DNA from 2 places in the Amylolactobacillus amylotrophicus DSM 20534 genome. Region 1 is predicted to be linked to the other one. Evidence: a T-box and tRNA genes for the amino acid it is inferred to sense, from the RefSeq annotation. Region 1 holds a T-box; the other holds one or more tRNA genes.

What was found. A T-box is a leader RNA that pairs with one kind of tRNA and senses whether it is charged. The one in region 1 lies ahead of FC62_RS01655 (valine--tRNA ligase), so its partner is inferred to be a tRNA-Val.
Region 2: it encodes a tRNA-Val, which carries the amino acid that the T-box ahead of FC62_RS01655 (valine--tRNA ligase) is inferred to sense. The anticodon was not compared.

Annotation. Positions count from the first base shown of each region.
Region 1 covers NZ_AZCV01000001.1:340,723-356,254, reverse strand. The annotation lists gene FC62_RS01710 (FtsW/RodA/SpoVE family cell cycle protein) at 1-1,101, shown strand, start outside; gene FC62_RS01705 (glycine cleavage system H family protein) at 1,104-1,397, shown strand; gene FC62_RS01700 (DUF2785 domain-containing protein) at 1,406-2,368, shown strand; gene FC62_RS01695 (universal stress protein) at 2,438-2,890, opposite strand; gene FC62_RS01690 (hypothetical protein) at 2,947-3,231, opposite strand; gene FC62_RS01685 (replication-associated recombination protein A) at 3,583-4,899, opposite strand; gene FC62_RS01680 (YueI family protein) at 4,943-5,335, opposite strand; gene rpsD (30S ribosomal protein S4) at 5,458-6,069, opposite strand; gene ezrA (septation ring formation regulator EzrA) at 6,385-8,097, shown strand; gene FC62_RS01665 (cysteine desulfurase family protein) at 8,186-9,352, shown strand; gene thiI (tRNA uracil 4-sulfurtransferase ThiI) at 9,379-10,599, shown strand; T-box leader at 10,647-10,860, shown strand; gene FC62_RS01655 (valine--tRNA ligase) at 10,896-13,535, shown strand; gene FC62_RS01650 (bifunctional folylpolyglutamate synthase/dihydrofolate synthase) at 13,535-14,827, shown strand; gene FC62_RS01645 (HAD family hydrolase) at 14,824-15,492, shown strand.
Region 2 covers NZ_AZCV01000006.1:44,941-60,472, reverse strand. The annotation lists gene FC62_RS06515 (Ltp family lipoprotein) at 1-357, opposite strand, end outside; gene FC62_RS08390 (hypothetical protein) at 445-834, opposite strand; gene FC62_RS06505 (hypothetical protein) at 837-1,265, opposite strand; gene FC62_RS06500 (helix-turn-helix domain-containing protein) at 1,265-1,639, opposite strand; gene FC62_RS08540 (SLAP domain-containing protein) at 1,749-1,904, shown strand; tRNA gene FC62_RS06495 (tRNA-Ser) at 2,080-2,169, opposite strand; tRNA gene FC62_RS06490 (tRNA-Asn) at 2,179-2,251, opposite strand; gene rpsN (30S ribosomal protein S14) at 2,359-2,628, opposite strand; gene FC62_RS06480 (metal ABC transporter solute-binding protein, Zn/Mn family) at 2,847-3,749, shown strand; gene FC62_RS06475 (DUF1093 domain-containing protein) at 3,791-4,153, shown strand; tRNA gene FC62_RS06470 (tRNA-Glu) at 4,276-4,347, shown strand; tRNA gene FC62_RS06465 (tRNA-Val) at 4,358-4,430, shown strand; SMK box riboswitch at 4,507-4,592, shown strand; gene metK (methionine adenosyltransferase) at 4,590-5,780, shown strand; gene FC62_RS06455 (MDR family MFS transporter) at 5,830-7,296, shown strand; gene FC62_RS06450 (phosphatase PAP2 family protein) at 7,253-7,930, opposite strand; gene leuS (leucine--tRNA ligase) at 8,207-10,621, shown strand; gene FC62_RS06440 (putative polysaccharide biosynthesis protein) at 10,701-12,332, shown strand; gene FC62_RS06435 (NAD(P)H-hydrate dehydratase) at 12,424-13,275, opposite strand; tRNA gene FC62_RS06430 (tRNA-Leu) at 13,334-13,417, shown strand; gene FC62_RS06425 (NCS2 family permease) at 13,750-15,207, shown strand; gene FC62_RS06420 (hypothetical protein) at 15,293-15,514, opposite strand; gene FC62_RS06415 (SPFH domain-containing protein) at 15,530-15,532, opposite strand, start outside.

The DNA of each region.
Region 1 (15,532 bases):
ATTTGGGTTGCTGCCATGAACGATCCCAGTATGGGTAGTCCGAAACGAACCGTACTTGTTCAGGCAATCTGGTATATCATGAGCGCCATCATGGTCATCATCGTGATGCAATTTGACTCCGATCAGTTGTTCAAGATTGCGCCACTGGCCTACGGTATTGGCATTGTCTTACTGATTGCTGTGTTATTTCTTTATAATCCGGCCGTCTTTGCGGAGACAGGTGCCAAAAGCTGGTTCCAACTGGGACCGCTCACGTTTCAACCTTCCGAGGTGATGAAGCCGGCGTTCATCCTGATGCTAAGTCGGGTTGTATATCAGCATAACCGCGAGTACGCGGAACATACCACTAGAACCGATTGGCTCCTCGTTTTGAAGATGATCCTTTGGTTAGCCCCAATCGCGGTCTTGTTGAAACTCCAGAATGATTTCGGTACGATGCTCGTGTTCTTCGCGATTACTGCTGGTGTTCTGCTCGTTTCCGGGATCACCTGGCGGATCATTGCGCCACTATATGGCGGTGTGATTCTGCTAGGGGGTACGGCTATTGCACTTGTGACCACGCAATTTGGTCAGAATATCCTCCGGAGTCTCAACTTCCGTGCCTACCAGTTCGAGCGGATTAATTCATGGCTTAATCCAGCAGGTGACACATCTAGTGGTGCCTACCAACTATGGCAGAGCATGAAGGCCATCGGGTCCGGTCAACTTTTTGGTAAGGGCTTCAACAATACCGTCGTTTATGTACCGGTACGGACATCAGATATGATTTTCTCTGTGATTGGCGAAAATTTCGGCTTTATCGGCGCATGCCTGTTGATTCTGTTGTACTTCTACCTGATATTTCAGATGGTGAAAGTGACCTTTGATACGAAAAACGATTTCTACTCGTACATCTCGACAGGAATCATCATGATGATTCTCTTCCATGTGTTTGAGAATATCGGAATGAGTATCGACCTGTTACCGCTAACGGGGATACCGTTACCGTTCGTTTCACAGGGAGGGTCGGCATTACTGGGAAACATGATTGGTATTGGCATGATTCTCTCAATGAGGTATCATCATAAGAGTTATATTTTTAGTGGAACAGGAGCGTTTTGATAATGGACACAACAGATTTTTTTTGGCAGGAAGAAACAGCGGAGGGCACGAGAATTGGACTTAACGATGCCGGCCGCCAGGTACTAGGTAAGGTGAAGTTTGTCAGCCTGCCAGAGACCGACACAAAGGTGGAGCAGGGAAAGCACCTATTTGACGTCGAAGCGGAGAAGACGGTGCTAGACATTGATTCACCACTTAGCGGTCAAATTGTTGCACGTAACGAGGAAGTCGAGGACAATCCCGATTACCTCGATTTAGCTGATCATGCCAAGAACTGGCTCTTTTTAATCAAATAGGTGATTTTTTGGAAGAACAAATAGAAGATTTACGAACACAAGTTGTACATTTATTTGAGGAATTTAATCAAGGTAACTACTATAACGATCTGCTGGATCGTTTTTTTGCTTTACAGAATTCAGTTGAGTTCGCAGAGGAGAGTAGTAGCGTCCGGCTGCCCCGCGTGCAGGGTGCAGCCAAAAAGCGGTTTGATAGCCTGTTGCAGTCGATCGACGAAGACACGACCGTTCTGACGAATGATGATTGGGCCTTTCTGCTGCGTTTTAATGGCAATCGTGATCCGTATATTCGGGATCAGCAACTATTTTTTCATTTCTTTCAGGCTGTGCAGCGGCACATTATCACTAAGGAACAGGTTAATTTCATTATTCAGACGCTTCTCGCTGACGACAAAATTTTCTGGCATATCTTGGAGCCGGAAAACGATGGTATTTATACGCGCTCGTTTAGCTGGCTGATGTTGTCTGCTTTAGTGGTTGAGGACCAAAAGTACTACCATGCACTCAAGCAGACCGACTATTATGAGATTCTGACGCAGGCTGTAACCTATCTCTTGTTAGAACGAGACGGGCGAGGATTCGTGCCAGATTTTGGTTGGGCCCATGCGTTACTACATATGGCTAATCTATTTGAGGCGTTTAACTTCACCGACTTACCGCGTGCACCGAAGATGTTCTTCTTTAACGCAATCTTCTTTGCCTACTTTAGAAACAATTATGCACTCAGTTATGGCGAGGATCAGCGTTTAGCTGGTGCAATTACCGTCTTGACGGGCCGTGACCAGGTTTATGTCGATTACGTACTGACGGTCTTTGAATACTGGAATGAAAACTACCACCGGGTAAATATTCCAAATGATTTCGAATTCTGGAATGCATTCTATAACCAGTTAAGGCTGTTCAACTCACTTCTATTGTTGGACGATCTCCCGGAGGAGATTAGAAATTTCATCGAGAACGACCTACGTTAAGTTTTAACTACATACAAAAAGACGAGCAAAATTTGCTCGTCTTTTTTTGTAACGATGAATATATTCTGATTAGTCCTCTTTCAGTGGCTGACGCACCACAAGTACGTCTGTCTCAGCAGTGCGGGTGACGTATTCGGTCACACTACCAATTAATAGGCGCTCAACTGCGTTTAAGCCGGTTGCACCGACCATAATCAAGTCGATGTTGTGTTTCTTCGGGTAGTCATGGGCAATAATTGATTTCGGTGAGCCAAATTCAATCTGAAAATGAGCCTCTTTAACGCCGGCATCTAGAGCTTTATGGTAGTATTCCTCCATCTTAGTCTTCGCATCCTGACTCACTTGTTCCACCATGGCTGAATCAAAGCTCGAGACATTTTGAAAAGCGCGTGTATCAATCACATGGAGAATCTCGAGTGTGGCGTCATTTCTTTTAGCGACGGCGACAGCCTTGTCGAAAGCCATATCTGCTTCCTTCGAGCCATCTACGGCAATTTGAATATGTTGGTATTGTTTTAACATATAATTCACCTCTCTTTACTCTATTTTAACAAATAAACGAGTAGGAAGGGTAATATTTACTTATTTAAATATTTGGTTAGCCTGAGAGTAAAGAAAAAGATGACTATGACCGAGGCAAATAGGGTGATGAAATTGTATTGTTTAGGCAGGAGAAAGACGATGAAAATGCCGCCGACTGCGACGGCTAATAGTGCAATTGCGACAACTGTCAGCAGTTTTTGTAAAGATTGATTTGCATCGACGTTAAAGATGATAAACTGCTTGTGTAGTCGGGTGAGGAGGTAAACGGCTAAGAAGGCCAGAAATGCGATATAGATTAGGATAACAGCTTTTAATAACATGATAAATTCCAATCGTTAGGTTTTACAAAGAAAAAAGCAGCTTGCGCTGCTCCTTAGTTTACTATAGTAATCCGAATTGACGATGGCACCATTGACGTAGTTGAACCCGCAAGTTCTAAAAATGAGCCGTTTCCCTACAAATATGGATCCTAGACCAGCTAGTATTCCGATTTAATAGTTCTAACTAACTCTCACGTCGATATATTCGATCGGTCAACTGTACTTCGGCTTCTCAATCAACTCAGACTATACATTAATTATAACAATAAATGGTGAGTTGTAAACAAAAAAGGTTGGTGCAATTCTTGATTAGAGAACGCTACCAATTGGTTAATGAAAGGTATACAATAGTCAATCATTTTTTGCCTGCTTATGTTGCTTGAGACCGGCTTGTTGCATCTGACGGAGCTTCTTATACTGCTCTCTTAGGGCAATCTCATATTTACTATTGCCTTTAGGAGTAAAGTAACTAGCATTTAGCAGCTTATCCGGTAGATATTGTTGGGCAACCCAATCGTTCGGGTAGTTGTGTGCGTATTGATACGAGACACCGTGGTTAAGTTTCTTTGCGCCGGAATAGTGCGCATCCTTCAGAGAATCCGGTATTGAGCCGACATCCTTACTACGCACGTCCGTTAGCGCAGCGTCGATTGCTGTCATGGCAGAGTTGGTTTTAGGAGATAGGGCCAGCTCGATCACGGCATTTGCTAGTGGTATCCGGGCTTCAGGAAAGCCTAATTGATTTGCCGCATAGATAGCGTTAATGGCGTGACTTGCGGCTGCCGGGTTTGCTAGTCCGATGTCTTCGTAGGCGATGACTGAGAGGCGGCGGCTAATTGACACCAGGTCACCGGATTCGATTAACCGCGCCAGGTAGTGAAGCGCGGCATCGACATCCGAACCCCGAATTGACTTCTGAAAAGCGGAGATGAGGTCGTAGTGCCCGTCACCCGAGGCATCGAAATGTTGAATTTTCTTCTGGATAGAGTTAGCAATGTCTGACTGCTCAAGTAGTAGAGGCTCGTCTTCAGCGGGCGCTTTCTCAATGCGGGTAGACATCACGGCCAATTCCAGTGCGTTGAGCGTTGCTCGAACGTCGCCGTTAGCATTCTCAATTAGCAGTTGCTCGGCATCCTTCGTTAACTCAACGTGATATTTACCCAAGCCGTGATCAACGTCTGTTAGAGCGCGGTCCACCGCAATCTTAATGTCGGCGAATTCGAGTGGCCTCAATTCAAAAATCTGGGTTCTAGACCGAATTGCCGGGCTAGTACTGATGTACGGATTTTCTGTCGTGGCACCGATGAGAATAATCTGGCCTGATTCAAGCAGAGGGAGGAGAAAGTCCTGCTTAGTTTTATCTAAGCGGTGAATCTCATCCAGTAAGAGAATTACGGTACCACTCATCTTGCCTTCCTCGGCCACAATTTTTAAATCTTGTTTCGAGTCGGTAGCGGCATTTAATTTTCTAAACGCGTATTTAGTCGAGCCGGCAATTGCGCTTGCAATGCTAGTCTTGCCAATTCCGGGTGGTCCGTACAGGATCATCGATGAGAGGAGCTTGGCCTCGACCATGCGCCGAATAATCTTTCCCGGTCCCACCAGGTGCGTTTGACCGACGACTTCGTCCAGGTTAGTTGGGCGCATTCTGTATGCTAAAGGTTGCATTTTTTGCCTCTAATTCATCAAAGTTATGTGGTTCGTTACGTGCTTATTGTGCTGGGTATTTGGCGGCAAAATCAATCTGTTCTTCGTTGATGGCCGTTGGTGCTACAACAAGTAATCCAGTGGCCTCCGGCTCAGTTCTCGCGGTGTCATCACTAACTAGGCGAAATTTGGTGTCTTTCTTGCTGGCAGTCATGATGACTTGGTTTAGGAGGGTTGATTGCTGCTGCTTTCCATTGATCAGGATCTGGTAGTGGGCAAAGTCGGCGAAGTGCCGGATGAATCTAGCTATGGTTTGTTTATCCTGCATTTCGGCGACTGTTAAGCGCACGAAGACGCGCTCGCGCAGGCTACCGAGGTACCGCCTGTGCTCATCTATATTTAGCTCGGGTTGGCCGTGCATAGCTTGTTCCAAGCGATCGTTGACGTTTTCTCCCATGGTTTCTAACTCCTTTTGCAAAAGTTTGATAGTTGTCTTAGATTTAATTATATCATGGAAGCAACTAAACAAAAAAACCTTCCCAAGAGGGAAGGCCAACTTTGCAGTTTCTTTCGAATTGATTAAAGTTTCTTGTTGTAGAATTCAACAACTAGGGCTTCATCAATTTCAGGCTCTAATTCGTCACGTTCAGGTAAACGAGTTAATGAACCAGTTAATTTGTTATCGTCAAAAGTAACGAATGATGAACGTGAAGCAGTTGCTTCAAGTGCATCTTTGATTTGTGCTAAGTTACGTGAGCGTTCACGCACGCCAATTTCCTGGCCAACCTTCACTTCATATGAAGGAATGTCGACGCGCTTGCCATCAACGGTGATGTGACCGTGATTTACAAGCTGACGAGCTTGTTCACGAGTAGTTGCAAGACCTAAACGATAAACAACGTTATCAAGTCTTTGTTCAAGCAAGACCATGAAGTTGTTACCATGCTTACCGTGGCGAATCTTACCAGCTTTGATAAAGAGGTTCACGAATTGACGTTCAGTCATTCCGTACATCCAACGAAGCTTTTGTTTCTCGCGTAATTGTAAACCGTATTCTGAATTTTTGCTCCGGCTATTTGGACCGTGATCGCCAGGTGCATATGCACGACGAGCAAGTTCCTTACCAGTGCCTGAAAGTGACAAGCCTAAACGTCTTGAACGTTTCCAACTTGGACCAGTATATCTAGACATATATGTATATCCTCCATTTTGTTTTGGAGTAAAATATCACACAGAGTTCAACATTCGTGCATCTAAAGTTGTGTTTTCACCTCGTACAGCCGCGGGTTACTTATCGAACTAAAACCGCCTTTAGATGTTGACGTTCTTGTCACTCTTCGCTGCAAATATTTTACACTCGTTCTATTATACGACAAAGTGTGCCAGATGCAAGTTAAAGTTCTGTTGCAACACATAATTTTTATTGGACAAAATTTGGAATTCAGTAAGGAATTACGAGATTATTTGCTATAATAAGGAATAGTTAAACATTGGGGGACAAACTAGATGTCGTTACCACAAACAATTATCATCATCAGCTTAGTGCTGTTAATACTCATCGTCTTGATCGGAGTTGTAGTATACAATAGTCGCTTAAGACGCAAAATAGAGCAGTTACAGAGTGAATTACTAGAACTGAATTTTGCGCCGATCGAGGACCAAATTACGCGGCTCAATGCAATGTCACTCTCGGGTGAAAGTCTGTCTACATTCACGACCTGGCGGCTAGTTTTTGAGAAAGTTAAGAAGACTAAACTACCGGAATTAACGCAGCAACTTACTGATGCGGAAGCCGATAACGGTCATTATAGCATTTTCTCAACACGAAGATTAGTCAATAGTGTAAATAAAGAGCTGACGGAATCAAAGGATGATTTGGTCAATACAGCAGCCGTGTTTGAGCAGTTATTGCAGAGTAACCGGGAGAACGAAACGCAATTGAATACCCTGTTAAATAGGTATCAGACCATGAGAAAAGCCGTTCTTTCTAACTCTTTTAAGTACGGCGTGGCGCTTGATCAGTTAGAAGATAAATTGACCGAGATGGAGACTGATTTCGACACCGTCAAGAACCTAAGCAGTCAGGGAGATCATGTTGAGGCTAAGCGTGTACTGACAAGGCTCAATGCGTCTTTAACAACGCTAGACGATATTTTGCCGGTCCTTGAACGTGCAGAACAAGAATTAAGCGACGAATTCCCGGCTCAATTAAAGGAAATAACTACTGCCTATAAGGACATGCTGGCAGATAAGTATAACTTCCCTGGAACGGACATTTTGGAGGAGATTAAGCGGCTGCAGGAGGATTTGCAAAAAGCACGTAACCTCCAAACTAACCTTGATGTTGGTGAGTTGCAGGAGAGCAATGAACTGGTTTCTAATCAAATAGATGGTTTATATGAACGACTTGAACGCGAGATTAAAGCGAGGAAGGTGGTTGATAAAGAGACTGACCTCCTTGTTAAGCAATTCAGCCAATCAGAGCTCGAGAGTACTAAGCTAATTAAGAAACTTGATCACATAGATCAGAGCTACCAGTTAACGCATGGAGAACTCCCGGAGGCTAATCAGTTGGCAGACGAGGTTAAGCAGATGTCCGCTGACTTTACGACCGACCAAGAAAGAGTAGCTGCAGGTAAGGCGGTCTTCTCAAACGTGCAGGTTGATTACGAACGCATTACGAAACGTTTAATTGCAATTCAGAAAAGACAGCAGGAAATCTCGACCGACGTGGATGGGCTGTATGAAGCCGAGCGAATCGCTAAAGGCTCACTCGATAATTTCGCCCAAGAAGTCAGTCTGATTAAGCGAAAGATTGACAGGCAGGCATTACCGGGTTTACCGACGAATTTTATTGATTTCTACCAGGTGGTTGTGAACGAAATTGGTGAACTAAACACCGAGTTAGAACGGGTGCGCATTAATCTTGAGTCAATCTCCAACAAGTTAATTCTGATTCAAGAAGATGTTAACCGCTTAAATAGTGAGACTGCCGAGATTACGAGTTCGGCAAATTTGGTGGAGTTGACCGTTCAATATGCGAACAAGTACATCGGTGACGGTAGAATTAAGGAGGCAATAGCCGAGGCAATGCGCCAGTATCAACAAGAGTATACGTATAAGCGGGCGCTTGATACCATTGCCACTGCGCTTGAGGAAGTCGAGCCAGGAGCGTTCAACCGGATTGAGCACGATTATTATGCGCAGAATGATAAGTAAAAAAAATTGCTGAAAGCAAGTTTTTGGGCTATACTTTCACAAGTTATAATACGACCAGTAGGTCGTTTTTTTGTTGGGAGAGTTGAGAATGATTTACTTTGATAATAGTGCGACAACAAAGATTGATCCTAGTGCACTAGAGACCTACCAGAAGGTGGCACAAGATATTTGGGGCAATCCATCTAGCTTACACGAGCTCGGTGATCAGGCGTTCCAAATGCTGGAAACTGCCCGCAAACAAGTAGCCAGTCTGTTAGGATTTAAGCCACATGAGATTTTCTTCACCAGCGGTGGTACGGAAAGTGATAATTGGGCAATTAAGGGTACGGCACTTGCTAAACGGGAATTTGGGCGGCACATCATCACCAGTAGTGTCGAACACCCAGCGGTAATGAACTCGGTGCTCCAACTGGAACAATTGGGCTTTGAAGTCACAATTCTTCCGGTTGATGCTTCTGGGCGGGTTAGTGTGGCAGACCTGAGGCAAGCAATCAGAAAAGATACCATTCTGGTCTCGATTATGGCGGTCAACAATGAGATTGGGGCAATTCAGCCCATCCAGGAGATTGGTGACTTATTGGAAGATTATCCTACCGTGCATTTTCATGTTGATGCAGTTCAGGGACTAGGGAAGAATCTTTGGCAGAAAATCTATCATCGAAGGATTGACTTGATGAGTTTCTCCGGGCATAAGTTTCATGGACCACGCGGGATTGGTATCCTCTACAAGAAAGAACGGCGCCAAATTGCGCCGCTCATGACTGGTGGGGGGCAAGAGCGTGACCTGCGATCAGGCACGGAGAATACACCGGCGATTGCGGCGATGGCAAAAGCCCTCCGATTACTACTGACTGACGAACCTGAGAAGGCAGAGCACCAGCTAGCCATTAAGGGAAAGATTTATGATTACCTGAAAGATAAGCCAGGAATCCAAATATTCTCCCCACTGACTGATGATTTCTCACCACATGTGTTATGTTTCTCGCTTGTAGGGATTCGGGGAGAGACTGTCGTGCATACGCTTGAAAGTAAGGGGATTTACTTCTCAACCACGAGTGCTTGCTCAAGTAAAAAAGGAATTGAGTCAAGCACACTGAAGGCGATGCAGGTACCAGAGAAAGTGGCCACTAGTGCCGTGAGACTCAGTTTCGACGAGAACAATACCATGGCTGAAGCTGATGAGTTTATCGCCACATTTGAACCAATCTACCAGCATTTTTATGCGATTAATCATCACGGTAACGAGGCTAAATAATACAGACTAAAGTAGGAGTTAATTAAGTGGAATACACAGAGATTATGGTGCGCTACGGCGAGCTTTCGACTAAGGGTAAGAATCGCAAAGATTTTATCGGCCGGCTAAACGGCAACGTCACGAAGGCCCTGCGCGCTTACAAAGATACAATTAACATTCAACCAAAGCGTGATCGGATGCACATTATTCTAAATGGTGCACCTTTTGACGAAATCGATCATATTCTTGGTAAAGTGTTTGGCATTCAGACATATTCACCCGCAATTAGGATTGAACGCGATATTGAGTTGGTGAAGCAGACGGCCCTAGAACTGATGCAGGCAACATATGAACCGGGAATGACCTATAAGGTGAACACGAGACGGTCGGATCATGGATATGAGTATGACACGAATCAGATGAACCTCCTCATTGGTGACTACTTGAGCGAACAGATGCCTGAAATGAAAGTTCAGATGCGAAACGCCGACCTCGTCTTGAGGATTGAGGTGCGCCACGATGCAATTTATCTGTCCAATCAATTGATTCACGGTGCTGGTGGTTTACCAGTGGGCACCGCCGGCAAGGGCGTGATGATGCTCTCCGGGGGAATTGACTCACCGGTAGCCAGCTACTTGGCTATGAAACGTGGCGTGGAGATTGAAATGGTGCACTTCTTCAGCCCACCCTACACAACCAAAAAGGCGCTGGCAAAGGCTCAGGAGCTGACGGGGAAGCTCGCTAACTACAGCGGTAAGATTAACTTCATCGCCGTGCCTTTTGCTGAGATTCAAGAGACCATTAAGGCAAATGTACCTGAAGGCTACTTGATGACGATTCAACGCCGCTTCATGCTGCGGCTCACGGATATTATTCGTGATCAAAGAGAGGCACTCGCCATTTTTAACGGCGAGGCGATCGGGCAGGTGGCCTCCCAGACTCTTGAAAGTATGGCCGCAATTAATGACGTGACCAACACGCCCATCCTGCGGCCGGTAGCAACGATGGACAAAACAGAGATTATCAAAATTGCGGAGGAGATTGACACATTTGATCTTTCGGTGATGCCGTTTGAGGATTGTTGTACAATCTTCGCTCCACCGCGTCCAAAGACGAGACCAAACCTAGATAAAGCGCGACACTATGAGCAGATGCTTGATGTCACTGGTCTCATCGAGCGGGCACTCTCGGGCATTGAGATTACCCCAGTTTACCCAGAGCAACAGTTCCTCAATGATGAAGAAGATTTTGCCACAAGTCTGCTCTAATCGAACAGAAAAATTTTACATTGCGCACTATTTCGAGTAGAATTTCACTATAAGCTTTGAACAAGAGAAGTTCGGCACCAACAGAGAGAAACGTAGCTGAGAAGTTTCATCACCGAACGCAGTAGCTTGGGAGCTGGTTTACTGAGTTTAGTAAGTAAACCCGGGACACCGTTATCGATTTAAGTGAAGCCGCCTATTGAGATTAATTACGGCAATGGGTGAGCTTAATTTAGGTGGTACCGCGGTTAATTCGTCCTAGACATTTGTCTAGGACTTTTTTTATTGGAGGATGAACCATGACAGATTTAGCACCGAAATACAATCCGACTGAAGTTGAGGCCGGTCGGTATGAGCAGTGGCTTGAAGAGGGTGTTTTCAAGCCATCGGGCGATAAGAAAGCCAAACCATACTCAATCGTTATTCCACCGCCGAATGTGACAGGAAAGCTGCACTTGGGTCATGCGTGGGATACGACTATTCAGGATACATTAATTAGGATGAAACGGATGCAGGGTTACGACACCCTGTATCTTCCAGGAATGGACCATGCCGGAATTGCGACACAAGCTAAAGTTGAGGCAAAAATGCGGGCCGAGGGTAAGAATAGGCACGAGATGGGCCGCAAAAAATTTGTGGAACAGGTCTGGGCGTGGAAGGACGAGTATGCCGCATTCATTAAATCACAATGGGCTAAGCTCGGATTGTCACTTGACTACGAGCGGGAGCGTTTCACACTTGATGATGGACTTTCAAAGGCCGTGCGGAAGGTTTTCGTCCAACTCTATAACGAAGGATTGATCTATCGCGGTGAATACATCATCAACTGGGATCCACAACTTCAGACAGCGTTGTCCGATATCGAGGTTATTCACCAGGATGACCAAGGAGCCTTCTATCACGTCAATTATCCGTTTGTAGACGGTAGTGGCAGCATTGAGATTGCCACCACCAGGCCGGAAACGATGTTTGGTGATACTGCGGTTGCTGTAAATCCGGATGATGAACGCTACAAGGCACTCGTAGGCAAGGAAGTTCTGTTACCGCTCACCGATAGGAAGATTCCAATCATTGCTGACCAACACGTTGACATGGAGTTTGGTACTGGTTTAGTTAAAATCACGCCGGCACACGACCCCAATGACTTCTTGGTTGGAAATCGGCATAACTTGGCCCGCATCAACGTGATGAACGATGACGGTACGATGAATGAGAATGCCGGCGAATTCAACGGGATGGACAGATTTGCTGCCAGAAAAGCAATTGTGCAGAAACTGGACGATGAGGGCTACCTGTTGCGGACGGATCCAATCGTGCATAGTGTTGGTCACTCTGAGCGCTCCGGTGTACAGGTTGAGCCACGGTTGTCCACGCAATGGTTCGTGAAGATGAAACCATTAGCTGAGGCTTCATTAGCCCACCAAAAAACCGACGATAAGGTTAACTTCATCCCAAATCGGTTCGAACATACATATGAACAGTGGATGGAGAACGTCCACGATTGGGTAATCTCGCGGCAATTATGGTGGGGCCACCGAATCCCAGCCTGGTATCATAAGCAAACCGGTGAGGTTTATGTCGGCGAAGAAGAGCCAAAGGATATTGAGAACTGGACGCAGGATAATGATGTCCTAGATACCTGGTTTTCAAGTGCCTTATGGCCATTCTCAACAATGAACTGGCCTGATACTGATGACGCCGATTTCAAGCGTTACTTCCCGACCAATACGCTAGTGACTGGTTATGATATTATCTTCTTCTGGGTCTCTCGGATGATGTTCCAGAGTCTGAAGTTCACCGGTAAGAGTCCTTTTAATGATGTTGTGATTCATGGTCTTATTCGAGATGAACAAGGCAGAAAGATGAGCAAATCCCTCGGAAACGGAATCGATCCGATGGAAGTCATCGAGAAGTACGGTGCAGATGCATTACGCTGGTTCTTGATGACCGGCTCAACCCCGGGACAGGACACACGCTTCAGTTATGATAAGATGGACGCTGCCTGGAATTTCATCAATAAAATTTGGAATGCCAGCCGGTTCGTGATTATGAACCTGGAAGAAGATGCTGTACCGGCTAGGAAGCCTGATACGACCAAATTTGATTTGTCGGATCGCTGGATTTTTAGCCGCTTGAACCAGACAATTGCGGACGTAATTCGGCTCAGTGACTCCTTCGAATTTGGCGAGTCAGGGCGGATAGTCTACAATTTCATCTGGAATGATTTCTGTGACTGGTACATTGAGATGAGTAAGGTTGTTCTGAACGGCACAGATGAGGAAGCAAAAAGCAATAAACAAGCTAACCTAATTTACGTCCTCGACCAAATTCTGCGTCTGGTTCACCCAACGATGCCATTCGTGACCGAGAAATTATGGCTCTCAATGCCGCACGAGGGTAGCAGCCTGACTGTTGCTGCCTATCCAGAAGTTGATGCTAACTACCAAGACGATGCCGCAGAGAAAGAGATGAACTTCCTGATTGAGTTGATCAAGGCGGTAAGAAATATTCGAGCTGAGGCAAACGCGCCGATGTCTAATTCCATCGATCTTTTAATTCAGGTTGACTCGAATAAAGAGGCCGCAATTATCGAGCACAATACTGACTACCTAGCTAATTTCGTTCACCCAAAGAACCTCAAGGTGGCGACTGAAATTGAAGCACCAAAATTAGCCAAGAATGCTGTGGTCAAAGGTGCACAGGTATTTGTACCACTTGAGGAGTTGGTCGATTTAGGTGAAGAAATTGAGAAGCTCCAGCGGGATCAGGCCAAGCTAAAGGCTGAGATTGCACGGATTGACAAGAAGCTAGGTAACGCAGGCTTCGTTTCTAAGGCACCAGCAGCAGTGGTTGACGAACAGAAGACTAAGCGTGCCGACTATGAGTCTCAGCTAGAGGCGGTCGACGCACGAATTGCAGATTTGAAGGACAATCAATAGTGGATAAGAAACTTAGCAATGAGGCAGAGGCCATTAAATACATCCACCAATTACCACGATTACATCGCAAGAATGACTTGAGCTATGTTAAGCGGGTGCTGGCGTATTTTGGTAATCCGCAGGACCAGATCAAGACTGTTCACATTACGGGAACGAACGGTAAAGGCTCGACGTCTTATTATCTAAATAATCTACTGCAAAAATCCGGGTTCAAGACCGGGCTTTTTGTGTCTCCATTCATTACCGAGTTCAACGAGCGTATCCAACTGAATAGTCAAAACATTCCAAGCGCCGAGCTAGTGAAATTGACTAACCTAGTCCAAAACGCAGTGGCAGCAGTTTCCCAGGAAGATTCATTTGAGCTAACCGAGTTTGAGTTTATTGTGGTGTTAGCGTTCATCTATTTTGCAAAAGAGCGCGTAGATATCGCCATCATCGAGGCTGGAATCGGCGCAAAGCATGATAAAACGAATGTTTTAACACCAGTCGTTTCACTCATTACATCGGTCGGTTTGGACCATGAGCAATTGATTGGTCCAACACTACTAGACATCGCGGCGGAGAAGAGCGGCATCATTAAGCAGAATGTCCCAGTGGTGGTCGGCGAGTTAAGCCCAGATGTCTTGAAGCTGATTAAGGCGACGGCAAAGCGAAACGCTGCCCCTCTGTCTGTCTATGGGCAGGATTTTACGACCAGCGAGAATGCGCACGACCACACATTTAGCTATTCGAATCAGGCTACTGCTAGCACGCTTCATTTCCTGCCACGCCCGGACGTGGAACAGATAGATGTGGCACTTGCTGTGACGGCCTTCGGGATTATTGGTGCGCAACTGATGACGTCCGAGATTGAGGAAAGTATTAACCAGACTTTGGTGCCGGGTCGATACCAGACTGTTCTAAACGAGCCACTCGTGATTGTTGATGGTGCGCACAACGTGCAAGCGATGACTAATTTCTACCGCTATCTCTTGGGCTTGGTCAAAGGGGATGCAACAAAGATTCACTTCTTGGTGACGATGATGCGGGATAAGGATGTCCGTGAAGTCCTTGATGTAATTGCTGCTGCTGATGTGACGCTCACCACGATTGCTAGTCCTCGTGCCGCCCAAAAAACGGATTACGCTGAGTTGGCAATTGATAAGCTACCATTTGAGTCAGATTTCAGACTCGCATATGAAAAGCTTAGGCAAAAGAGTCATGCAGATGATATCATTGCTGTAACGGGTTCGTTTTATTTTGTAACGGATTTTTTACGAGAAATTAAAGAGGCGAGGAAGAGTAGCAGATGAGAGTAGATGGCATAATTGATGATTTAAACGGCGTAATTTTCGATATGGATGGGTTGTTGGTTAATTCCGAAGAATTATATGAGAAGGCTAATCAAATTGCTGCGCGAAACGCTGGGCTTGACTTACCCGCAGATTTCTACGAGACGCTGTCGGGTTCCTCCCTACTTGGCGTTCAGGCCTTCTTCGACGAACACTTTGATAGCCAGGAGGCCATCGATGCCTTCATCAAGGAGACGGACGACATGGTTTGGCAATGGGTCCTAGAGGGCCAACTTAAACTACGACCCGGTGTGCAAGAGGCGTTAGAGTTGTTCCGTCGTAGTGGTGTCAAGATGGCGGTGGCCTCGAGTAATTACGAGAACTTCGTGCAGAAGTTTCTTACGGTGACCGGTATTAGCAAGTACTTCGAGTTCTATCTTTATTATGGTGCTGTGCCGAATCCAAAACCTGCCCCGGATATATATCAATTGGCCCAAGAACGATTGGGTATTCCAACTGAAAAATTGCTGATTTTCGAGGACTCAACAACAGGCGTGCAGGCGGCGAAAAATGCCGGTATCAAGGTGATCATGGTGCCATTTATCACTCGCCCAACCGCACAAGATCAAATCGACGCGAGCAGAATTATGCCAAGTTTCTATGAATTTATTGATTTAGTAAAATGATTTTGCCCTTAATTTTCGTATTTTAATATGAAGGGTGGTT
Region 2 (15,532 bases), on a different contig from region 1:
TGCTGCTTCAGCACTGAATTGTTCACCGGCTTCTGAAGTTAATTGATCATATACTCCTTGTTTAGACATGTTCATCATTGATGCATATGATTTGGCCTTTGCCAAAGCTGATTTGTATTCAGCAGGTACATCAACCTTTTTGGATGATGATGATTTTTCTTTACTTTTACTAGACGATTGTTCTGTCTTTTCTGATGTATCAGCAGATGATGTAGATTCTTTATCTCCGCCCCCGCCTAGTGAAGATCCAATTCCAGCCACCACGATTACCGCAAGTACCCAGAACCAAATTCGTTTGTAGAAAGGTTTCTTTACCTTATATGTCTTTCCATCTTCGCCCGTTACTTTTTTCGCCATATTACTTATTCCTCCGTTACCAGAATTCTGGTATAATTTATTTGTTGTAATAGTTACCCAAGTCACCGTTGCCGCGGTGGCTTTTTATTATTTCTTCTTTATAAAAAATGCAATTAACATAATTACGGCAGCTATGATCAGGGCAGCCTTCCAATATGCTACTACTGCAGCAATTATCAAAATTCCAACGCCAATAGCTATTGCAATGTTCTTGCTCGAAGAATCAGTGCTGCCAGCTGATTGATTTTGAGTCTTTTTTTTATGAGAACCAGTACTTGTCTTCACTAAATCTCCAACTCCAAAGGTTGTCCTGTGATAAATTGCATTTTTGACTGATTTTTCGGGATTCTTAATGAATCCCATTCCTTTTTTTCCGTACCAAGGATTTACCGCACCCTTTACTTGTCGTTTCCATTTACCTGTTGTTCGTGCTTTAATGGATCTCTTTAAACTCGGTGTTCTAAGTCCTACTTTCATTTTTATTCCCCAATCTTATAAAAGTCTCTGGTTTCTTTGATGACGTAGTCTCTCAAATATTGTGGTATAGCATATGCGTCGATAAACTGATCTATGTCAGCAGATTCAGGTTCTATTTCAGCAAAGTGGTATTGAACTAACAACTCTATTCCACCAATATTGGCTTTATACTCAACGCCGTATTTACCCTTGTATGTAGTGTGATAGTACAATTTTGACTGTGTATCATCGCCATTGGTAACATGAGTGATTTCGTGAGCCAATTGAAATGGTAATTCTTTTTCGTTTGGCCAGTTCATGTTTATTATCACAAGTTTTTCTTCTGGATATGCGGCCGAAGGAGAATCAGGAGTTAGTTCACGAGTTAGTTCATAGCCGATTTTTTTGTCCCACGCATAATTCAAAAGATAATCAAATGCGTCATTGTTCATTACTTATCACGTCTACTTTCTAGGATACGTTTTATTACGTCCAAGTCCTCGTCTGGAATTTTCTTACCTTGATAAGTGAATACCGCATGGTCCTCAAAAGCATCTGCTAGTTCTACTCGTGAGAACGTGTCATCTCTATATCGTGGGTCTATAAATGACTTATGAACGTTGAAATAATCCGCTATCTTCTGAAGATTGCCAGCATTGGGTAATGATTTTCCTGTTACGTAACCATTTAAAGTGGCCAGTGGTAAATCTAAATCATCTGCGACTTGAGATTGGGTTTTTCCATGATTATTGATTAATTGTTTTATGTTTTTGGATATATCTTTTCGAGCCTGTAACTCTGCAGGCGTTAATTCGTTTCTTGACATAAAAATTTACCTCGTGAACACATTATATGAAATAACACGTAAATATTCAATATAATTTCGATTTTTTTCGTTTTTATATTGACAGTTACGAATATATTCGTATAATTGATTGAGTAAAGGCGTTGACGATAATCTCAAAACAAAGACGGGTGCGACATATAAAAAAGGCTCGTCATGGAAAGTCACAAGTGCAAGAATCGTTGACGGACAAGCGTACTATCTCATCGGTACGAACACTTGGATAGGTGGCAAGGATACAAAATAAAATAAAGCCTCTACCGTTTGGTAGGGGCTATTTTTTGTGGGAAAGTTTAGTTTTATAGATCAAGTTTTTGGCAGACTTTTGGCAGACTAAATCTGAATATCTATGAAAATAGGCAAAGACAAAATGACGTTAAATCAACATTACGAACGTTTGCGAAAGTGTATAAACACTAAAACGGAGAATAAGGGATTCGAACCCTTGATACAGATATAATCCATATACATGATTTCCAATCATGCTCCTTCGGCCGCTCGGACAATTCTCCAAAATAAAACTCCGGATGTCAGACTCGAACTGACGACATCTTGATTAACAGTCAAGCGCTCTACCAACTGAGCTAATCCGGAATAACTACTCCAATAATTATAGCGTTTGCATCTTCCACTTGTAAAGTCTATTGGAGAAAAATGCTAAATAAAAACCACTCATCTGAGTGGTTGAAATTTACTATTATTTACCAGCTTGCTTTCTTAACGCCAGGGATTTGGCCCAGATGGGCTAGACGTTTGAAATTGAGCCGAGACATCCCGAACTTACGCATATATGCACGTGGACGTCCATCAATTTGATCGCGATTGCGCAAACGATTAGGATTAGAATCTTTTGGTAGCTTTGCGAGAGCTTCATAATCGTGTGCAGCCTTTAGTTCCTGCCGTAAAGCTGCATACCTTGCGACCATTTGTTCTTGTTTTCTAAACTTTGCGATTTTAGATTTCTTAGCCAAGAAGTTACTCCTTTCCGTAGAAATGAACTATTTGATTTGATTAATATACCATATTCACTTACAAAAAACAAGTGAAATAATTTGAAATAAAGTAACGCAGTTGATTTTTCGGCGGTACGACTAAGAAATAATAAAGATAATCACTTTAATTTTACACGGATATTTAAGTGCTGTAAAATTATACACGTCAAATGTTATTAATGAATTGGAGGGATAGAGTGAAGAAAAAATTGCTTTCTAGTTTGGTGCTGACTCTTGCGGCGCTCCTGATCCTAGTTGGTTGCAGCAATGGTGTGAAGAAAGATGACGGGGAGATTAACGTTGTTACCACAACTGATTTTTATGGTGAGGTAGCTACAGCTGTGGTGGGAACTAAAGGTAAGGTCACAGCGGTGATTAACAGTTCGAAGACTGATCCCCATGATTTTGAACCAACAACGAAAACTGCCAAGCAGGTTGATAATGCGGATTTAGTTATTCAAAATGGTTTAGGATATGACAGCTGGATGAAACAGTTAATTAAGGTTCAGAACACCGAAGCCATTGATGTGGGCGTCGACGTCGCAAAGAAGAAGACGGGAGACAATCCTCATATCTGGTACTATCCAGAGATTATGAGCAAATTGGCTGATCGAATTGCGGCAGATCTTGGTGGTAAATATCCTACGTCAAAGGATTATTTCCGCAAAAACGCTGAGAAATACAAAAAGAGTTTAAAACCAATGCAAGAATTGGTCGCCGAGATGAAGAATAAATATCTGGATAGCTCAAATAAGGTTGCTTTTGTTAGCGAACCTGTCTTTGATTATTCTATCAAGGCCCTTGGCTTTAAGATTGGTAACCCGGAATTTGAGGCAGCTATCGAGAAAGAGACCGACCCTAGTCCGCAATCAATCGAAGAGATGAGGAAACAAATTAAGCAACGCAAGGTCCGTTTTTTTGTCGTCAATGAACAAGTAGACAATCCTGTCATTAGCGAACTGGTTGAGCTGGCAGACAAGAATAATGTCCCCGTCTTAAAGGTGACTGAGACGTTACCTGAGGGTAAGACATATATTCAATGGATGACTGACACGTATAAAAACTTAGAGCGAATTCTACTCCTGAATGCTCGGAAATAAAGAAGGAAGATTGAAATTATAAAAAAATTATTGCAGCAACAGTGCTTCTTGGCACAGTCCTACTTACCCTGTCTGGTTGTAGCTATTATAACTCTACCTATAAGGGCAGTACCGCTTATGCGGTAGTTCCTGAGGGTGTCAAGACTAAGTCAAAGAATAGTGACGGATCCGACTATAAGAAGAATGGTGAGCAGTACTACTACTACAGTTATAATTTTAAATGGGTGCTTGAAGACGGCACAACGAAGGAAGTTTCATGGCACAGCCAGGAATCCGCAAATCCAACTATGCTCGAGGCAGGCAGCTATGTTAAAGGAGAGGTCTCAGATAAGCGTGTGACTAAGGGTCCAAATGCGGTTTCTGAGGGTGATATCCCTGCAAAAGTACTAGAAAAATTACGTTAGCGATAAAGTAGCCGATTGGCTTCTTTTTATTTTGACTAAAAAATTAAAAAATTAGCTAAATCTGTTGCCAAGTATATTGGCATCTGGTATATTAATACATGTTGTCAGAGAGACGGAATTATGGCCCGTTGGTCAAGTGGTTAAGACACCGCCCTTTCACGGCGGTATCATGGGTTCAAATCCCGTACGGGTCATTTACATTATGGAGGATTAGCTCAGCTGGGAGAGCGTCTGCCTTACAAGCAGAGGGTCACAGGTTCGAACCCTGTATCCTCCATCACCAAAAGCTTCATCGCTAATAGTCGATGAGGCTTTTTTATTATTTAAATTCCGGCTAGATTATGTTAATATAGACAAGTTACAATCCCGATAGGATTCAGTGGAATCGTTCCGCTGGAGATGCCTTGTAACCGATAAATAGTAGGGGGACTACATAATGGAAAAGAGATTATTTACTTCTGAATCAGTTTCGGAAGGTCATCCAGACAAGATTGCCGATCAGATTTCTGATGCCATTCTTGATGCAATGCTCACACAGGATCCGGATGCGCGCGTTGCGTGTGAGACTGTTGTGACTACCGGTCTAGTACTCGTGGTCGGAGAAATCACTACTAGTGCTGATGTCGATATTCAGGCGTTGGTACGCAAGACTATTCTGGAAATCGGCTATGACAGACCAGAATTAGGATTTGACGGTCATCACAGTGCGATTCTGATTGATATCGATGAACAATCACCCGATATTGCTGGTGGTGTTGATGATTCACTCGAAGTACGGGAGAATCAAAATGATGTCGATCAATTCGACCAAATTGGTGCCGGCGATCAGGGCTTGATGTTTGGTTTCGCTATCGACGAGACACCCGAGTTAATGCCACTACCAATCACGCTTGCTCACGGCTTGATGCGGCGTGTTGCTCATTTACGTAAAGCAAGAATTTTGCCATGGTTACGCCCTGACGCAAAAGCTCAGGTGACAGTCGAATATGATGAGCATAATCACCCTCAGCGGGTCGATACAATTGTCATTAGTACACAGCATGATGAGGACGTTGATAATGTGACTATCAGGTCTGCGATGATTGACCAGGTGATTAAGCAGGTAATTCCGGCTAATCTACTTGATCAAGACACCAGGTTCTTGATTAACCCTAGTGGCCGTTTTGTGATTGGTGGCCCACAAGGTGATGCAGGGCTGACCGGGAGGAAGGTAATCGTTGATACCTATGGTGGCTATGCTCGACATGGTGGCGGTGCTTTCTCTGGTAAAGATGCCACTAAAGTTGACCGTTCTGCTAGCTATGCTGCACGTTACATTGCTAAGAACATCGTTGCAGCCAAGATTGCTTCTAAGATTGAAGTGCAGCTAGCTTACGCGATTGGTGTGGCCCATCCGGTCAGCATCAACGTCAACACTTACGGTACCAGTAAGGTTAACGCTGAAGATTTAGTGAAGGTAATTCGCGAGGTGTTCGACCTGCGACCTGCAGGAATTATCCAGATGCTCGATTTAAAACGTCCAATTTACCAGCAGACGGCTGCATACGGCCACTTTGGCCGGCCAGACCTTGATTTGCCTTGGGAGAGAACGGATAAGGTAGACGCACTACTCAATTTATTAAAATAAAGAAGTGAACGTTTGGGACTTTTCCAAGCGTTTTTTTAAGGGAAATTTGATGGAAAAGAAAACAAATACGGTTGTAGTAACAGTTGCAATCTTTATCGCCACATTTATGACTGCAATTGAGGGCACGATTGTCTCGACGGCCATGCCAACGATTGTGTCAGATTTGCACGGCCTGAATATCATGAACTGGGTCGTCTCCATCTTCTTGCTGATGACCGCCGTTTCTACGCCGGTTTATGGCAAGCTGGCCGATTCTCTCGGACGGAAACCGATATTTATTTTCGGCTTAATCGTGTTTATTGTTGGCTCGGCTCTCTGTGGACTGGCACAGAACATGGTCAGCCTGATTATCTTTCGTGTGATTCAAGGACTGGGCGCCGGAGCAATCCAACCTGTCTCATTTACGATTATCGCAGATATCTACCCAATTGAGAAACGGGCCAAGGTGCTGGGCTTCAACGGCTCTGCTTGGGGCATTGCCTCCATTCTGGCACCGTTATTGGGTGGGTTCATTGTAGAACAATTTAGTTGGCATTGGGTGTTTTACCTCAACTTACCAATCGGATTGCTGACGATTGTGCTGATCATGGTTTTTTTGCGTGAGCCAAGACGAAAGATGAATACCATAATCGATTATAAGGGCACTAGTTTGCTCGTGATTTTCCTTGTGGTAATCATGTTACTGTTACAAGAACTGGGCCAAATACAGAATTGGTTCCTACCTGTGATTCTTGTTCTATTAGCAATTGGTAGTGGCCTGTTATTCTGGCATGTGGAACAGAATTCGCAGGATCCGATTCTTCCGGTTTCCATCTTGAAAAATAAGCAGTTTCTGGGCATTAATGTTGTCACACTATTGATTAGTGGCTTCTTAATTGGGTTCGAATTCTATTTGCCGATTTGGATGCAAGGTATTCTTGGTGAGCCGGCGACAGCCGCTGGTTTCGCAGTGACCCCAAGTTCTATTCTCTGGATTCTTGGCTCGTTCGTGACGGGGCATTTGCTCACTAAAATTAGTATTCAAAAAATTCTCTATCTTTCGCTGTCGTTCTTGCTGGTGGGTAATTTATTGCTGATTGTTGTTCCCGAATCCACACCGTTCCTCTTCTTCTTTTTGATTGCGGCGCTCTGTGGCTTTGGCTTTGGTACAGCAATCACGGCGACGGCTGTGGCATCTCAGACTGTTGTCTCAAAGGAAAATATTGGCGTGGCAACTTCCTTTAATTCACTCGTGAAGTACCTAGGTCAAACAATGATGGTCTCGATTTTCGGTATTGTATTCAACATGTACGTTGCTAAGGGCTTAGATGGTCAGCCAAACTTAACGCAGGCGATGATGAACAAGGTCGTTAATTCGGCTGATGCTAAAAAAATGGACCCAACATTGTTGGCTCCATTACAAAATATTTTGTTCTCTGCTTTGAAGGGGGTCTTCTACGCCTCAATCGTCGTGATTATCATCGCGTTCTTCGTTAATTTAATGAATCGCGCGCAAAGGGAGTCGAAGTTGGGTTAAAGGATAGCCGGTAGCGGTAGTACAGATAGAGGCTAACCATGATAAATGTTAATCCTAGTAAGAAGCCACCGAGGACGTCGCTTGGAAAGTGAACGTGCAGGTAGATGCGGCTATAGCCGATTAGGATAGGCATGCTACCAAAGATTAATGTCGCCAGAGTTTGTAGCACATGGCTTTTTACCAGAATTATCGTGACAATAATCAAAAGGCTAAAGAAGGTGATTGAGCCGATTGAATGGCCTGACGGAAACGAGTAGCCGCCAGCGTGCACCAGGTGGTGGGCAGTAGGCCGTGGTCGTTTTATAATGTGCTTGACGATTGAGTTGGTCAGATTGGCGAGGGCCATCGTGCCTGCAAAATATAGTGCTAGTGGGTAGCGTTTGATTAAAAGAAGTAGCGCAGCCGCGATAATCGTCAAAACAGTCATGGTCTTGGTATTACCAACAACGGTGATTGAACGCGCAAATATGAGGTTGGTTTCATTGTGATTAACAATTACGTTGATCAGAGTTTTGTCGAAGCTGTTGATTACCGGTTGACTAGTGGCAACCAATATTGCCCAGGTAAGGAAGAGCAGAAGTAATACTAGGCTGGCAATGCCAAATTTACGAGCACGGATTTGATTCTGATTCATGTGAGATTCATCCTTTAACTTTTCATTCTAATGTGGTAAATTATAACTATTATTGATTCAAAGATAAAGGCACAAGAGTAGTAGAGTGGAGAACTTTGCAGAGAGTGGTTGGCTGGTGTGAAACCATAAGAGGAAATTCGAACTCGCTTGAATATTGCCAAACGTCGGTCACGTTACGACCAAATGAGCGCCACATTACGTGGAACTTAGGTGGTACCGCGAATATTTCGTCCTATTGATTTTAATCAATGGGACTTTTTTATTAGGAGGAAGAAAATGGCATATAACCATAAAGTTGTTGAGGCAAAGTGGCAGAAGTATTGGGCAGAGCACAAGACTTTCAAGACTACAGAGGATAAGAACAAAAAGAATTTCTACGCATTAGATATGTTCCCATATCCATCTGGTAAGGGGCTACATGTCGGGCATCCAGAAGGCTACACCGCAACTGACATTATCAGTAGAATGCGTCGGGCACAGGGCTATAATGTATTGCACCCAATGGGTTGGGATGCATTTGGCTTGCCCGCAGAGCAGTATGCGATGGATACTGGCAACGATCCAGCAGAGTTTACCAAAGAGAATATCGCCACGTTTAAGAAGCAGATTAACATGCTCGGATTCTCGTATGACTGGGACCGCGAAGTGAATACGACTGATCCGAACTTCTATAAGTGGACCCAGTGGATTTTTGAACAAATGTACAAAAAAGGTTTGGCATACGAGGCCGAGGTACCGGTCAACTGGAGTCCTGATTTAGGTACAGTTGTGGCGAACGAAGAGGTCATTGATGGTAAAACTGAGCGTGGGGGCTATCCAGTTTACAGGAAACCGATGCGGCAGTGGATGCTGCGGATTACTGCCTATGCTGATCGCCTACTAGATGACTTAGACCTCGTTGATTGGCCGGAGAGTATCAAAGAGATGCAGCGAAACTGGATTGGGCGCTCAACTGGGGCACAGGTGACCTTTAAGGTTGCGGCGACTGATGCCCAGTTCAACGTCTTCACTACGCGGCCTGATACGCTCTTTGGGGCTAGTTACACTGTTTTGGCGCCTGAGCATGAACTTGTGAGCCAAATCACGACACCTGCTCAAAGAGAGACTGTGGATGCGTATATCAAGCAGACTGAGCAGAAGAGCGACCTCCTTAGAACTGATTTGAATCACGATAAAACGGGTGTCTTTACCGGTGCCTTCGCCATTAACCCGGTTAACGGCGAGAGATTACCAATCTGGATCAGTGACTACGTGTTGGCCAGCTATGGTACTGGCGCCGTGATGGCTGTGCCAGCCCACGATGACCGTGACTTTGAATTTGCCCAGAAATTTGACTTGCCGATTAACGAAGTAGTTGCCGGTGGTGATGTTACTAAGGAAGCCTTTACTGGTGACGGTGAGCACGTGAACTCGGACTTCTTAGACGGTCTGTACAATGAGGAAGCCATTCAGAGAATGACGGACTGGTTAGAGGAGCATCAGGTTGGTCAGAAAAAGGTTAACTACAAACTACGCGACTGGTTATTTAGCCGCCAACGTTATTGGGGTGAACCAATTCCGGTTATTCACTGGGAAGATGGCGAGACAACCCTAGTGCCTGAGGATGAGTTGCCATTACGCTTACCATTTACCAAGAACATTGCACCTTCAGGGACAACCGAGAGTCCGCTGGCGAACATCACCGACTGGGTCAATGTGGTTGATAAAAATGGCCGAAAAGGGCGCAGAGAAACCAACACAATGCCTCAATGGGCGGGTAGTTCTTGGTACTACTTAAGATATATTGATCCAAATAATGATAGAGAATTAGCCGATCCTGAGAAACTAAAAGAGTGGTTACCGGTTGACCTCTACGTGGGTGGTGCCGAGCACGCCGTGTTGCACCTCCTCTATGCCCGTTTCTGGCATAAGGTATTGTATGATTTAGGCGTTGTACCAACGAAGGAGCCATTCCAGAAGCTTTATAATCAAGGCCTTATTTTGAAAAACCACGAGAAGATGTCGAAGTCAAAGGGCAATGTTGTGAACCCAGACGATGTCATTGCCGAGTTCGGTGCCGACTCATTACGCGCATACGAGATGTTTATGGGACCGCTCGACGCCGCAATTGATTGGGCCGACGATGGTCCGGCCTCCACTAAGAAGTTCCTGGACCGGGTATGGCGGTTGTTCGTGAACGACCTCGATGTGACGCCGATTCTGACGGATAAGGTCGGTGCAAAGAACGACGGTAAGCTAGACAAGGTTTACAACGAAACGGTCAAGAAGGTAACGGAAGACTTTGAATCAATGCATTTCAACACGGCAATTAGCCAGATGATGGTCTTCATCAACGAGGCGTACAAGGTGGATATCATCCCGACGGAGTATGCTGAAGGGTTCGTGCAGCTGTTAGCACCTGTTGCACCCCACATGATGGAAGAAATTTGGCAAATTATGGGTCATGAAACAAGCATATCGTTTGCGGCTTGGCCAACATATGATGAATCAAAACTCGTTGAAGACACCGTAGAAATTATTGTTCAGGTGAACGGCAAGGTCCGCGGTAAGTTCCAGGTTGCTCGGGATACCGCAAAGGACGAGGTTGAACGTTTAGCCTTGACTGAAAAGCATGTTGTATCCTTCTTGAAGGGACAGGAGCCAAAAAGGGTGATTGTGATTCCAAACAAAATTGTCAATATCGTCTTGTAAACACTAAATTTTTCCTAAAGTCATATGAATTGTGACTGTAAATTTGTATGATAGAAATAATAGGGAATAGGAAGACTTTATGCAGAATAAAAATTCGCAGCCCACGAGCTCGCACGAAAGCTTGATTCGTGGCTCTGCCTGGATGACATTTGGCTCAATTTTTTCACGAATCTTAGGGGCAATCTATATTATTCCGTGGTACGCCTGGATGGGGGACCATGGGAACGTGGCTAATGCGTTAACTGCTAAGAGCTACAATATTTACAGCCTCTTTTTGATTATTTCAACCGCCGGAATTCCTGGTGCCGTTGCCAAGCAGGTAGCTCACTACAACGCTTTAAATGAGTATGGCGTGGGCAAGCGACTGTTCAAGAGTGGACTTGGCCTAATGGTGTTGCTGGGTATTATCTCGGCTGCGGTCATGTATTTCCTCGCCCCAATCCTTAGCGGAGGGGATCTACGGCAGGTACCGGTGTTGCAAAGCTTAGCCATCGCTGTGCTAATCATACCCGTGATGAGCCTGACTCGCGGGTTCTTTCAGGGCTACAACAACATGGCACCAAGCGCCCTATCACAGTTCGTCGAACAGCTGGCCCGTGTCATCTGGATGCTCCTAACTGCTTTTATCATTATGCAGGTACAACATGGAGACTTCCTAGATGCCGTGGTCCAATCCAACCTTGCTGCCGCTATTGGTGCGGTGTTTGGTTTGTTATTGCTGGTGTATTTCTACAAAAAAAAGCAGGCAGACATTAATGAACTTGTGTTGAATAGCAACCACGAGGTTGAGGTTTCTACTAAGAGCCTGTTGGGCGAAATAGTCCGGCAATCGATTCCGTTTATTATCCTCGATTCCGGAATTACATTCTTCCAGTTGATTGATCAGTACACGTTTCACCCACTGATTAAGTTGTTTGTGGTAGCGGACTATGACCGGATCGAAAGCTGGTATGCTTTATTTGGTCTGAACGCCAACAAGTTAATCATGATTATCGTGTCTTTAGCCACCGCGATGGCCGTGACATCTATTCCTTTACTAGCGGGTGCGCATGCCAGAAGAAATACACGAGATATTCGCGATCAGATTGAGAGTACTTTGGAACTGTTTTTGTTCGTGATGCTGCCAAGTAGCATGGGAATGGCGGCTATTGCGCAGCCAATCTACACAATCTTCTATGGTTATGACGCTACCGGAGCGAGCGTGCTCTACCTATCAGCATTTATCTCGATTCTCCTGGGCTTGTTCGCCGTCCTTGTAGCTATTATGCAGGGATTATCTGAGAATGGCCTAGCCATCAAGTATCTTGTGATCGGGATCTTGTTAAAGTTTGCACTGCAATTGCCGGCAATCTACTTCTTCAAGCTGTATGGTCCGCTGTTGGCTACTGCCGCTGGCATGGGAATTACTTGTTGGCTGGCGCTTTATCACATGAAAACGAGCTATCATTACAATCAGCCACGTCTAGAACGTAGATTCATCGGTATTGCGGCATTCTCTCTGTTAATGTTTGGCGCTGTTAGTGGTACTTTGAAGTTGCTGTACCTCTGGTTGTCTGAAACAAGCAGGTTTCATGCGGTTATTGCCATCGTCGTGGCACTAGTTGTCGGAGTGTTAGTTTACGGTTTCTGTGTGTTGAAGACCGAACTTGCACAGAAGATTCTCGGCGAGAAAATTAATGGTCTGTTGCGAAAATTACATATTAGAATTTAAATTAAAAATGCTTAGTCAGCTATACTCCTAGTTCATTGGACACGGAAATAATTAAAATTCCGGTCGAACAAACTAGGAGTATTTATTTTGACTAGGCATTTTGCTTGCTGAATTGTTGGATTACTTGGGGAAGGAGGTGAGACAGCTTGGCTGGGAGCACGACATAGTCCTGCTGTGCAATCTGGTCTCCCGTGAAACTGTGCAGATAAACTGCGGCATTAACCGTATTTGTTGTGGTACCGAACTGGGCAACGATTCCGGCAATGATACCGGTAAGTGTGTCACCCATGCCACCGGTAGCCATTCCAGGATTTCCTAACGGATTCTGCCAAACAGTAGGGGACTGATCGTATACTTTTGTCCTCTCTGATTTCAGCACGAGTGTGGCGTGGTCAGATAACTTGGCTAGTTGAGTGCTATTCTGCAAATCGGTCTGCGCGGCAATTTTCACGCCGCTGAGTCGTTGCCATTCCATTTGGTGTGGCGTCAGAATAATTTGTGCTTTACAGTCGTTAATTAATGCAGGATTTTCAGCCGAAATTGTGAGTGCGCTCGCATCGATGATACACGTCTGCTGCTCAACGAGTAGCTTGAGACACGTTTTTACTAGTTCGAGGGCAAAAGGGGTCGTACCAAGACCGGGGCCAATTACAACGATGTCTGCTGCCTTTATTGCCGGCACCAGCAACTCTTGTGCATGGTAGTCGATAAACATCGCTTCTGGAATTCGGGTATGGAGTGCGGCATTGTTGATGCTGTTGGTCGCCACAGTAATTAGGCCAGCGCCTGTATTCAGACAGGCTTCAGCCGCCATAATGATGGCGCCACCGAATTGTTCGTTTCCACCAACTAGAAGCACACGACCATAGTTGCATTTATATGATTTTGGTGCGCGTGGTGTGATTGTTTGCGCCACCTGCTCAGCTGTAATATTTTTTAGCATAATTTCCTCGTTTCTTCTTTTATTTTAGAATATTTCTGGTAAAATAAAAAGAGTACTTGCCCCAATGGCGGAATTGGCAGACGCGCAGCGTTCAGGTCGCTGTATGGGTTTCCATGTGCAGGTTCGACTCCTGTTTGGGGCATATATTAGGTTTTCTTAGTTAAACTTCGGAAAACTAAAGCACCTATCAAACGTTGATATAACAGCGTTTGTAGGTGCTTTTTGTTTTGACAGAATTTCTTCGTAAAACTATGGTTTTTCGGAGTTAGTCGGACAAATGGTGGACAAAGCTCGCACAATGTTACCCACGATATTCTTTACTGAACACATTGCCACCAAGCAGCTCGAGCTCATTCCAACAAATAAATACGTACTATTTCTATGATGATTCAAAAAATTGTTCGGAAATATCTTGTTTTACTAGCTTATTTCTGGTAATATCATGGTATAAATTGGTCAAAGGAGAACGAAATGCTGAACAATCTTTTTAAATTGCAGAAGAATCATACGAAAATATCCACGGAAATCTTGGCAGGAATCACGACATTCTTCGCCATGTCTTACATCCTGTTTGTTAATCCATCAATCCTGGCCCAAACGGGAATGCCGGCGCAGGCGGTCTTTCTTGCTACAATCATCGCCTCGTTTGTGGGTACGATGATTATGGGATTATTCGCGAACGTGCCATATGCATTGGCGCCGGGAATGGGCCTCAATGCGTTTTTCACCTACACGGTCTGCTTCGCGCTTGGTTTTAGTTGGCAACAGGGTTTGGCGTTGGTCTTCATCTGTGGTCTCATCAACATTTTGATCACGGTTACTAAAATTCGGAAGATGATTATCAGAGCAATTCCCAAATCGCTGCAACACGCTATGGGTGGTGGTATCGGTGTTTTTATCGCCTATGTGGGACTGAAAAATGCTGGCTTCCTCCAGTTTACGTCTGAGCCTGCCAATATTATTAGTGTTAATGGTGCGCCACTCGCGGCGGGCCAGGAAACCTTTAAGGGTGGCCTGCAGTCAATTGTGACCGGCGGTGGAATCGTGCCTGCCTTAACTAGTTTTGCGAAACCCGGCGCATTGCTGGCCCTCATCGGTCTGTTAATCGTGATTGTATTACTAATTAAAAAGGTCCCAGGAGCTGTGTTTATCAGCATTATCCTCACTACACTGATTGGTATTCCACTGGGTGTGACCAATTTCAATGCCGCCACAGCCACCTCTCTTGGGGAATCATTCAATCAACTCGGTACGACCTTTGGTGCGGCGTTTGGCTCTAAGGGACTCGTGACCCTGTTTAATGATCCAAGTAAGCTGGCGTTAGTTCTGATGACGATCTTCTCCTTTAGTTTCTCGGACACCTTTGATACGCTAGGTACATTCATCGGTACCGGACGCAAAACTGGAATATTTAACGAGCAGGACGAGGCAGCCCTCGAGAATGGGAATGGCTTTAGTTCTAAAATGGATCGTGCATTGTTTGCTGATTCAATCGCAACCTCGATAGGTGCAGTTTTCGGTACTAGTAACACAACGACGTATGTGGAAAGTGCTGCCGGAATCGGTGCCGGTGGTCGGACTGGCTTGACCGCCGTGACTGTTGCTATTATGTTTCTGCTCTCAACAGTATTTACGCCTTTCATTGCAGTAGTTCCAACAGAAGCTTTGGCGCCAGCACTCATTGCCGTTGGTGTGATGATGATGAGTACATTCAAGAATATTGACTGGAACGATTTGGGTGAAGCCATTCCGGCGTTCTTCACCTCGATCTTTATGGGATTAGCCTACAACATTTCCTACGGTATCGCAGCAGGTTTCATCACTTACTGCATCATCCAAACTGTTCGTGGTAATGCCAAAAAAGTGCATCCAATACTTTGGATTGTCTCTGGCTTGTTCGTGGTGAACTTCATTCTTTTAGCCAACATTTAATATCTAATAACTCCTAAAATCCAAAAAAATACTCCGTGAACAAGCAAATGCTCGTGGAGTATTTATTTTGTACTATTATTTTGTATTATTGTAGCTTTCCAATATTCTCGAAGAGTTGATCGAGAAACTTCAATACTTTGCTGTCTGAAGGGGAGTTCTCTACCATATTCGTGCGTGATGGTTTGGCCTGTGATGCTTTTCGAGCATCGCGTCGATTCTTTTTGACGTTGCCGTTTGTGAATCGTTTGCTCCCAGTCAAAACGCTGTATTCGGCGGTCGTGAGGTAATGCTTCTTATGATTAATCATTGTCTTCACCATCGACTA